DNA from 2 places in the Companilactobacillus sp. FL22-3 genome. Region 1 is predicted to be linked to the other one. Evidence: riboswitches for the same ligand, from Rfam matches in the RefSeq annotation. Region 1 holds a riboswitch; the other holds the start of a gene.

Region 1 (3,932 bases):
TTCACCAATCGTGTTAACATTGTGGGCGATGCCTTCGCCAACTACCATAATAATGGCATAGTCATCGATCCATTCCAAATAATCAGGCTTTAATATTTCTCGGACATCGTGGCAAAGATGGTCAATCGTTGTCTTATTCAACTTTGTGCGGTCAAAAATAACGGTCAAATCATCGATTCCGGAAGGCATATGTTCATAAGAGATATTGTATTTATAAAATATTTGCAATAACTTCAAAGTAAAACCGACTTCTTTGTTTAACAAGTATCGATGGATATAGAGAGCTGAAAAGCGTTTGGAACATGCAATACCTGTAATTTGATTAGCTGGGTCGAACAAAAACTGTTCAGGAACGATTAAAGTTCCATCGGCTGATGGATTATTGGTATTTTTGACATTGACTGGTACTTGGCCTTCAACAGCGGGGATAATGGCCTCATCTTGAAAAACAGAGAAACCTGCATAAGACAATTCTCTCATTTCTCGATAGGACATTTTTTTGATAGCCTGAGGATGTTTTACAACGTGATTATTAGCTGCATAAATTGCGTCAACATCGGTAAAGTTTTCATATAAATCAGCTTGAAATCCCCGACTGAGTAATGCTCCTGTGATATCAGATCCACCACGGGCAAAAGTACAAATTTGACCGTTAGTGTTGTAGCCAAAGAATCCAGGTACCACGACGCGTTTGTCAGTTGGTAGTTGCAGGCTAGCAAGATTAGCATAAGTTTGCGGTGAGATATCAGCATCGTTAGCTTGTCCATGAACAATGATTCCTGCTGTCTTAGGGTCAATCATTATTGATGGAATTTGTTGATTATTGAGGACGGCATTTAAAACGATGGCATTGAGATATTCACCATGAGCCTTAAAGGCTGCCAGCAAGTAATCATTGTTTTCAAAATCAATCGTAGCTAAATCAATCAGTATCTTTCGTAATTTAGAAATAACTGAGTTATCCAGTTTAAAATAATCACAAATTTGATGATATCTTGAGATAATCTGTTTGAGAATATTGGTAGAGTCTTCATTCAAAATGACAGAATTAGCATATTCGATCAATAAATCTGTCACCTTGATATCGTTAAGCGAACGTTTACCAGGGGCCGATGTAACGATCACTTTTCTTTCCGGATCATCTTTAATAATCTTTACGACCTTTGCAAATTGTTCACCAGTAGCGAGGGAACTTCCCCCAAACTTAACGATTTTCATGTAATACACCCCTAAAATTAAATAGTTTTTAATGATGAGTTTATCATTAACTTTAGTTATGACAAGGGAAAAAGACTGAAAAAATATAAAAATGAGAAAATTACTAATATTACTTGACTGATTATGAGGGTTGTTATAATCTAATAATCAATAAAAGAGGTCGCAATCGACATCAGTAAATAAGGGAGCTTCTGTAAGAGCTGTGAACTTATTGAAAGGGGAGATTGCCGAAGCGTTGGACTTTACAGAGTTCAACAAGCTGGGGCGTATTAACAAGAGAATACGAACTGTCGTGGCTAAAAAGTCGGTCACGGTGAGCTTATGACAAGTCGGATGCAAATTAATTTGTGGATCTCTTTGTTGTAAAGCAAAGGGATCTTTTTTTATCAAAAGGAGCATTTTCTATGAAAATAAACAGTTTAGATAGCTATGAAGGACATTTGATGATTGGTGGGGTCGATAGCGTTGAATTGGCCAAAAAATACGGTACGCCACTGTATATTTTTGATATTGAAAAGGTTCGTGCCGAGATCAACAAATATAAAGAAGCTTTTGTCGCCAATCAATTAAAGTATCAAATCAGTTATGCTAGCAAAGCATTTGCAGTCAAAGCTATCTATCAAGTGATGGCACAGGAGAATGTGCACGTTGATGTCGTTTCAGGCGGCGAACTACAAACGGCCTTAGAAGCCGGATTTCCAGCGGATAAGATCAGTTTTCATGGAAATAATAAAACTTTTGAAGAATTAGTTATGGCGGTACAAAATCAAGTTGGAGTAATTATTTTAGACAATTTTTTAGAGATTGAATTACTTTCACGTATTTTAAAAACAGACCATACCAAAATCAAAGTTATGTTGCGACTGACTCCAGGAATTTCAGCACATACCCATAAGTACGATCAAACCGGACAAGTTGACAGTAAGTTTGGCTTTGATGTCGAATCTGGGCAGGCTAAACGAGCCTTAGAGTTAGTTTTAAAAGATCCTAATATGGAAATGCTGGGAATTCACGCACATATCGGGTCACAGATTTTTGGAACGCAAGGTTTCGTCTTATTGGCAAAAAAGATGGTAGAGATTGCTAAGAGCTTCCAAGCAGAATTTGATTATTGGCCAAAAGTAATTAATCTAGGCGGTGGTTTTGGTATTCGTTATAACGATGACGATGACCCAATTGCTCCGAAAGTCTTTATTCAACAAATTGCTGCGGAATTGAAGAAGGATTGTCAGCAAGTGCCTGAAATTTGGATCGAACCAGGAAGATCGATCGTTGGTCCTGCAGGATATACGTTGTATACAGTCGGTTCGCGAAAAGATATTCCCAACTTAATCTCGTATTTATCAGTCGACGGAGGGATGGGAGATAATATTCGTCCCGCTTTATATCAAGCTAAATATGAAGCTGTGGTCGCAAATAAATTGAATCAGCCCATTAAGGAAACGGTTCATCTTGCTGGTAAGTACTGTGAGTCAGGTGATATTTTGATCGATCAATTACCAGTTCCGCAAACACAGCCGGGTGATATCATCGCTGTATTAGCTACTGGAGCTTACGGTTATTCTATGGCAATGAATTACAATCGCAACCCCAGACCAGCAGTAGTTTTCGTCGAAAATGGCGAGGATAAGTTAGTCGTCAAACGTGAAAGTTTGCAAGATTTAACTAGACTTGATTTGGATTATTAATGGAGGATTTAAGATGGCAAAGATGAATGCACGAGAAATTATTGATTATATAGGAAATTCTAAGAAAACTACTCCGGTAAAAGTTTATTTGCAAGAGGATGTTACTTCGATAACTTTTCCCCCAGAAATAAAGGTTTTTCGAAATAAAGATTTTGCCATTTTGATTGGTGACTATCAAGTAATTGAACCAATCTTAAGAGCACATCATTTTAATGATCCATATGTGGAAACAATCGGTCAAAATACTGGCGTACCCATGCTAGATATTAAGAATGTCAACGCTCGGATTGAACCGGGTGCAATCATTCGTGATCAAGTGACTATTGGTGATAACGCCGTTATAATGATGGGTGCAGTTATTAATATTGAAGCCGAAATCGGTGCTAAGACGATGATCGATATGGGAGCAGTTCTCGGTGGTCGTGCTATTGTTGGAGAAAATTCTCACATTGGTGCTAATGCAGTGTTAGCTGGCGTGGTTGAACCTGCTTCCGCTAAACCAGTTAAAGTCGGTAATAATGTCGTTATCGGAGCTAATGCAGTCGTTCTCGAAGGTGTTGAAGTTGGCGATAATGCCGTTGTAGGTGCTGGTGCGGTAGTGACCAAAGATGTAGCTGCAGGGAGTGTTGTTGCTGGTGTTCCCGCCAAAATCCTCAAAGTTAAAGATCAAAAGACAACTGACAAGACTAAAATCGAAAGTACTTTAAGGAAGTTGTAATTATGGCTCTAACGACAGGACAATTGATTCAAATCAGACGACACTTGCATTCGATTCCGGAGCTAGCGATGCAAGAAGTTAAAACACAGGCCTATCTTTTACAAGTTATTCAAGCGATGGATCAAAACTTTTTACACGTAAAAACTTTTTCACAATTGCCAACGGCCATTTTAGTTAGAGTTGATGGTTCTAAACCAGTTAGAAACATTGGGTATCGTTGTGACATGGATGCTTTACCGGTAACTGAAACCAACGAATTCGATTATCGTTCGACTAATAACGGCGTGATGCATGCTTGTGGTCATGAT
Region 2 (3,932 bases), on a different contig from region 1:
TGTGGCTTGTTCAAAGTCAAGAATTCCTAATTCTTCACCGATATCCCAGTGATGACGAGGTTTGAAACCTTCCTTAGGAATCGCACCAACTTTTCTGATTTCAACATTAGTACTATCATCAGGTCCAACTGGAACAGAATCATCAGGAATATTAGGTAGGCGGACCAAAATGTAATTCATCTTACCTTCAGTTTCTTCCAAGTCAGCATCGATTTTCTTAATGTCAGCTCCAACTTGTTTCATAGCAGCAATTTCATCACTAGCGTCTTCTTTATTACGTTTCTTGTTAGCGATACCTTGGGAAACTGTGTTTCTCTTTTCCTTCAAAGTTTCTGTTTGAACTAACAATTCACGACGTTTTTTATCATATGATAATAGTTCGTCAATTTCATCGCTTTTTACACCACGAGAAGCCAACTTGTTTTTGATCCATTCAGGGTCTTTTCTGATCAATTTAATATCTAACATAAACGCTCTCCTTTTACATATCAGTAATAACTTAATTTACTGTCACCATTTTGATTCAACCAAAACTGTGGCAAAAAAATCTTGAGAAAATAAAAAATGGCCGAATCATCCCTCTAAAGGGACGAATCGGCCATTCGCGGTACCACCCAGCTTCAGCGTATACAAATACACTGCACTTTCAGATTTTATCGGATCAACCCGAACGGCATTACCCGTTGCTAGAATGCTGGAATATATAACCATCACGATTTTCACCAACCATCGCTTCTCTGAAAGGTTTTTGAGTAGGCACTCTTTAAGCTTTTTAATATTCTTCGTTAATCATAATTTAATTTAGATCAAATTTCAACTAGTAGTCAGTGCCTCTTTTAGTTTCTTCGACATCAATATCTTCTAGTTTTAAGAATTTGGTCTTATATCTAATCTTGTAGTAAGCCCAGCAGATGAACAAAATAATCAATCCACTGTAGCTGATCAAGAGTCGGCCAAAGTTAAAGTCAACCATCGAACGAACATCTTGACCTAAGATGATGATGATTCCCAAGACAATGGCCAATAAAGGACCAAATGGGAACCACTTAGCTTTATACTTCAAATCGTCCAAGCTATAGCCCTTATACAGATAAGCTTTTCTGAAACGATAATGTGAAAAAGCAATTCCTAACCAGGCAATGAATCCAGTCAAACCAGAAGCTGCCACTAGTAATTCATAGAACGAATCACCATACAAACTCGTAAATAATGCAACTGCACCAACCAATGCTGTCAAAATCAATGAATAAACCGGTACTCCACGACCATTAGTTTTTTGAAAGGCCTTAGGTGCCATGCCGTTCTTACTCATTGACCACAACATCCGACTAGCAGCGTACAAACCGGAATTAGCTGCCGAAATAACCGAAGTTAAAATAACGGCGTTCATGATTCCAGCTGCCAAAGGAATACCGACTTTTTTGAAGACGATCGTGAAAGGACTGATAGCAATATCTCCTGCTCCTGATCCTAATAAATTAGGACTTGTATAAGGAATCAATGCTCCAATTACTGCAATTGACAAAATATAGAATAATAAAATTCTCCAAAAGACTTGTTTAATGGCCTTAGGAATACTCTTTTCAGGAGTTGCTGACTCACCAGCAGTGATCCCAATCAACTCAGTTCCTTGAAAAGAGAACCCGGCAACGACGAAGACGCTTAGGATAGCTGGTACTCCGCCTACGAATGGTGCACTTTTGTAGGTATAATTTGATAGACCAACTGAACCATGTCCACCTAAGATACCCATAATTGTCAAAATACCACAGATCAAAAAGATAATTACTGCTGCAACCTTGATCGATGAGAGCCAGTATTCCGTCTCACCGAAGGATCCTACTGAAATGAAGTTGATGACTAATAAAATGATCATAAAAGTCAAACTTATCTTCCAAGAAGACCAGCTTGGGAACCAATATCTCACCACCAAAGAAATAGTAGATAAATCTACCGCTAAAGTGATGGCCCAATTGAACCAATAATTCCAACCTAAAGCAAAGCCAAAGGCTGGATCAATAAATTTTGTTGCATATGTAGCAAAAGATCCTGAAACAGGCATATAAGTTGCCATTTCACCAAGACTGGTCATCAAGAAATAAACCATGATACCAATAGCCACATAAGCTATCAAGGCTCCTCCTGGTCCGGCGGTTGAGATAGACGAACCACTAGCAACGAACAAACCAGTACCAATAGATCCACCTAAGGCAATCATCGACAAATGACGGGTCTTCAACGACCTGTTCACATCATTATTTTCCATCTTTAATTCCCCTTTTTTGGACAAAAAAATCCTTATTATCAGAGGAACTACCGACAATAAGGATTATATGTAATTATCCCATTAATCAATAGCTCAACGTTTCTTTGAAACGACAGTCTACTGCCTCTTAAGCAATAGCCCAATCAAGTTACTAAGTAGGAATAACTGATTTCGGCAAACTTCCCTTTCATATTTTTTCAAAGTACCCTATTTGCACTCAAAAATATTAATAATAAAGATTGCACCTCTATCTGATTACAAAATATTATAAATAAATGTTAAGATAGTAGCAAGTAGTGTTTTATATATTTGAAATTTTTAATTAACGTTGCCGGGGAAGACACAATGTTGTAGCAAATTTTTTTAGTCATGCAGGACGTTGAAAAATACCGAATGCTCACAGTTATTAAATCAATACATCCTCGTGAAGTAAACTTAAGTAACATCAGTAACCGTCTCGAATTCACATATCAAAAAACTTATAATATTTTTCAAGCACTGCTTGAAGACTTGGCTGATGTTGCTCCAGATATTGACGCAAGCGATACCCAAATCGAATCAATTGATTTTAGTAAAGTTTCAATCGATACATGCAGATTGTACTTAGTTAAAAATTCGATCGTTTTCCAAGCTTTTAATTATGGACTGCTCAACGTAAATTTATCGTTTGAGAGCTTCAGTAACGAACACTTTACCAGTAAGTCGACTTTAAATCGGCGCATGGCCAAGTTCCGTGCCTTCTTGAAGAACTTTGGTTTAAAGATTTCAAATTCTACACTTGAAATCAAAGGTAATTAAAAAAATATTCGGTGGATGGCATACTACGTTTATTGGTATACCTACCATGGTCAAGAATGGCCTTTCGAATTAGTTCAAGAAAAAATGATCGATGAAATCATCGACAAAGCTCATGTAACTTTCGACAATCCCATCGTTCACTTCCAATTAAAGTATTTCCTAGCAATTTCTAGAATTCGCCTGATCAAACACAACTATATCGACGAATTGCCATACTATAAAGATGTTTTCGGTGATCAAAACCTGGCCAATGACATCCTTGATTCCGATGACTACCCAATCGTTCCCAGCGGCAGTCTTCACAACGAAAACAAATTGATCAACTTATTCAGAAATACAGCCTTTCAACCAAGTGACAGAGCTTTTGAACAACCTATCAATGCTACCGCCAGAATTAATCCCAAGTTCTATGCTCTCGTTTATCACTCTATAGATTTTCTTAAAGAACATTATCACGACGACATGAGTGTTTACCACGATCAAAAGACTTTGAAACATATTATGACCTACGTCACTCGTGACATTGTCTTCTACTACATCATGGCTCCATACTCAGTCATGCATTTGGATACGATGTTTGATAATTACGACGAGCGAGCTTATACCGATTTGTATAAAGATATTTATACCTTCTTCTCCAATATCGATGAGAACGAATTTCCTGGCATCTACATCGCCTCTGAATTGATTTCAAGGGATTTATACCAGGTCCTACCTAGTTACATCTCAACCGTTCGTCAGGAGGATATTATCCGGGTTAAAGTGTTGATAGATCCCGGTAATCAAGCAGCCGAAGTCGTCTTGAGAAATATCCGTAACCTTGAATTCGTCGAAGTCGTTCCTAGTAGTGCCTACGAGAATGTCGATG

Evidence for each region. A riboswitch is a leader RNA that binds a small molecule or an ion and turns the genes downstream of it on or off. The one in region 1 is predicted to bind lysine.
Region 2: another riboswitch for lysine. It lies ahead of ACYT32_RS03455 (amino acid permease); the one in region 1 lies ahead of lysA (diaminopimelate decarboxylase).

The regions. Positions count from the first base shown of each region.
Region 1 covers NZ_JBTYYZ010000013.1:1,670-5,601, forward strand. The annotation lists gene ACYT32_RS11110 (aspartate kinase) at 1-1,218, opposite strand, end outside; lysine riboswitch at 1,365-1,547, shown strand; gene lysA (diaminopimelate decarboxylase) at 1,623-2,906, shown strand; gene dapD (2,3,4,5-tetrahydropyridine-2,6-dicarboxylate N-acetyltransferase) at 2,920-3,624, shown strand; gene ACYT32_RS11125 (N-acetyldiaminopimelate deacetylase) at 3,627-3,932, shown strand, end outside.
Region 2 covers NZ_JBTYYZ010000003.1:29,613-33,544, forward strand. The annotation lists gene serS (serine--tRNA ligase) at 1-468, opposite strand, end outside; gene ACYT32_RS03455 (amino acid permease) at 818-2,266, opposite strand; lysine riboswitch at 2,348-2,524, opposite strand; gene ACYT32_RS03460 (helix-turn-helix domain-containing protein) at 2,660-3,064, shown strand; gene ACYT32_RS03465 (hypothetical protein) at 3,080-3,932, shown strand, end outside.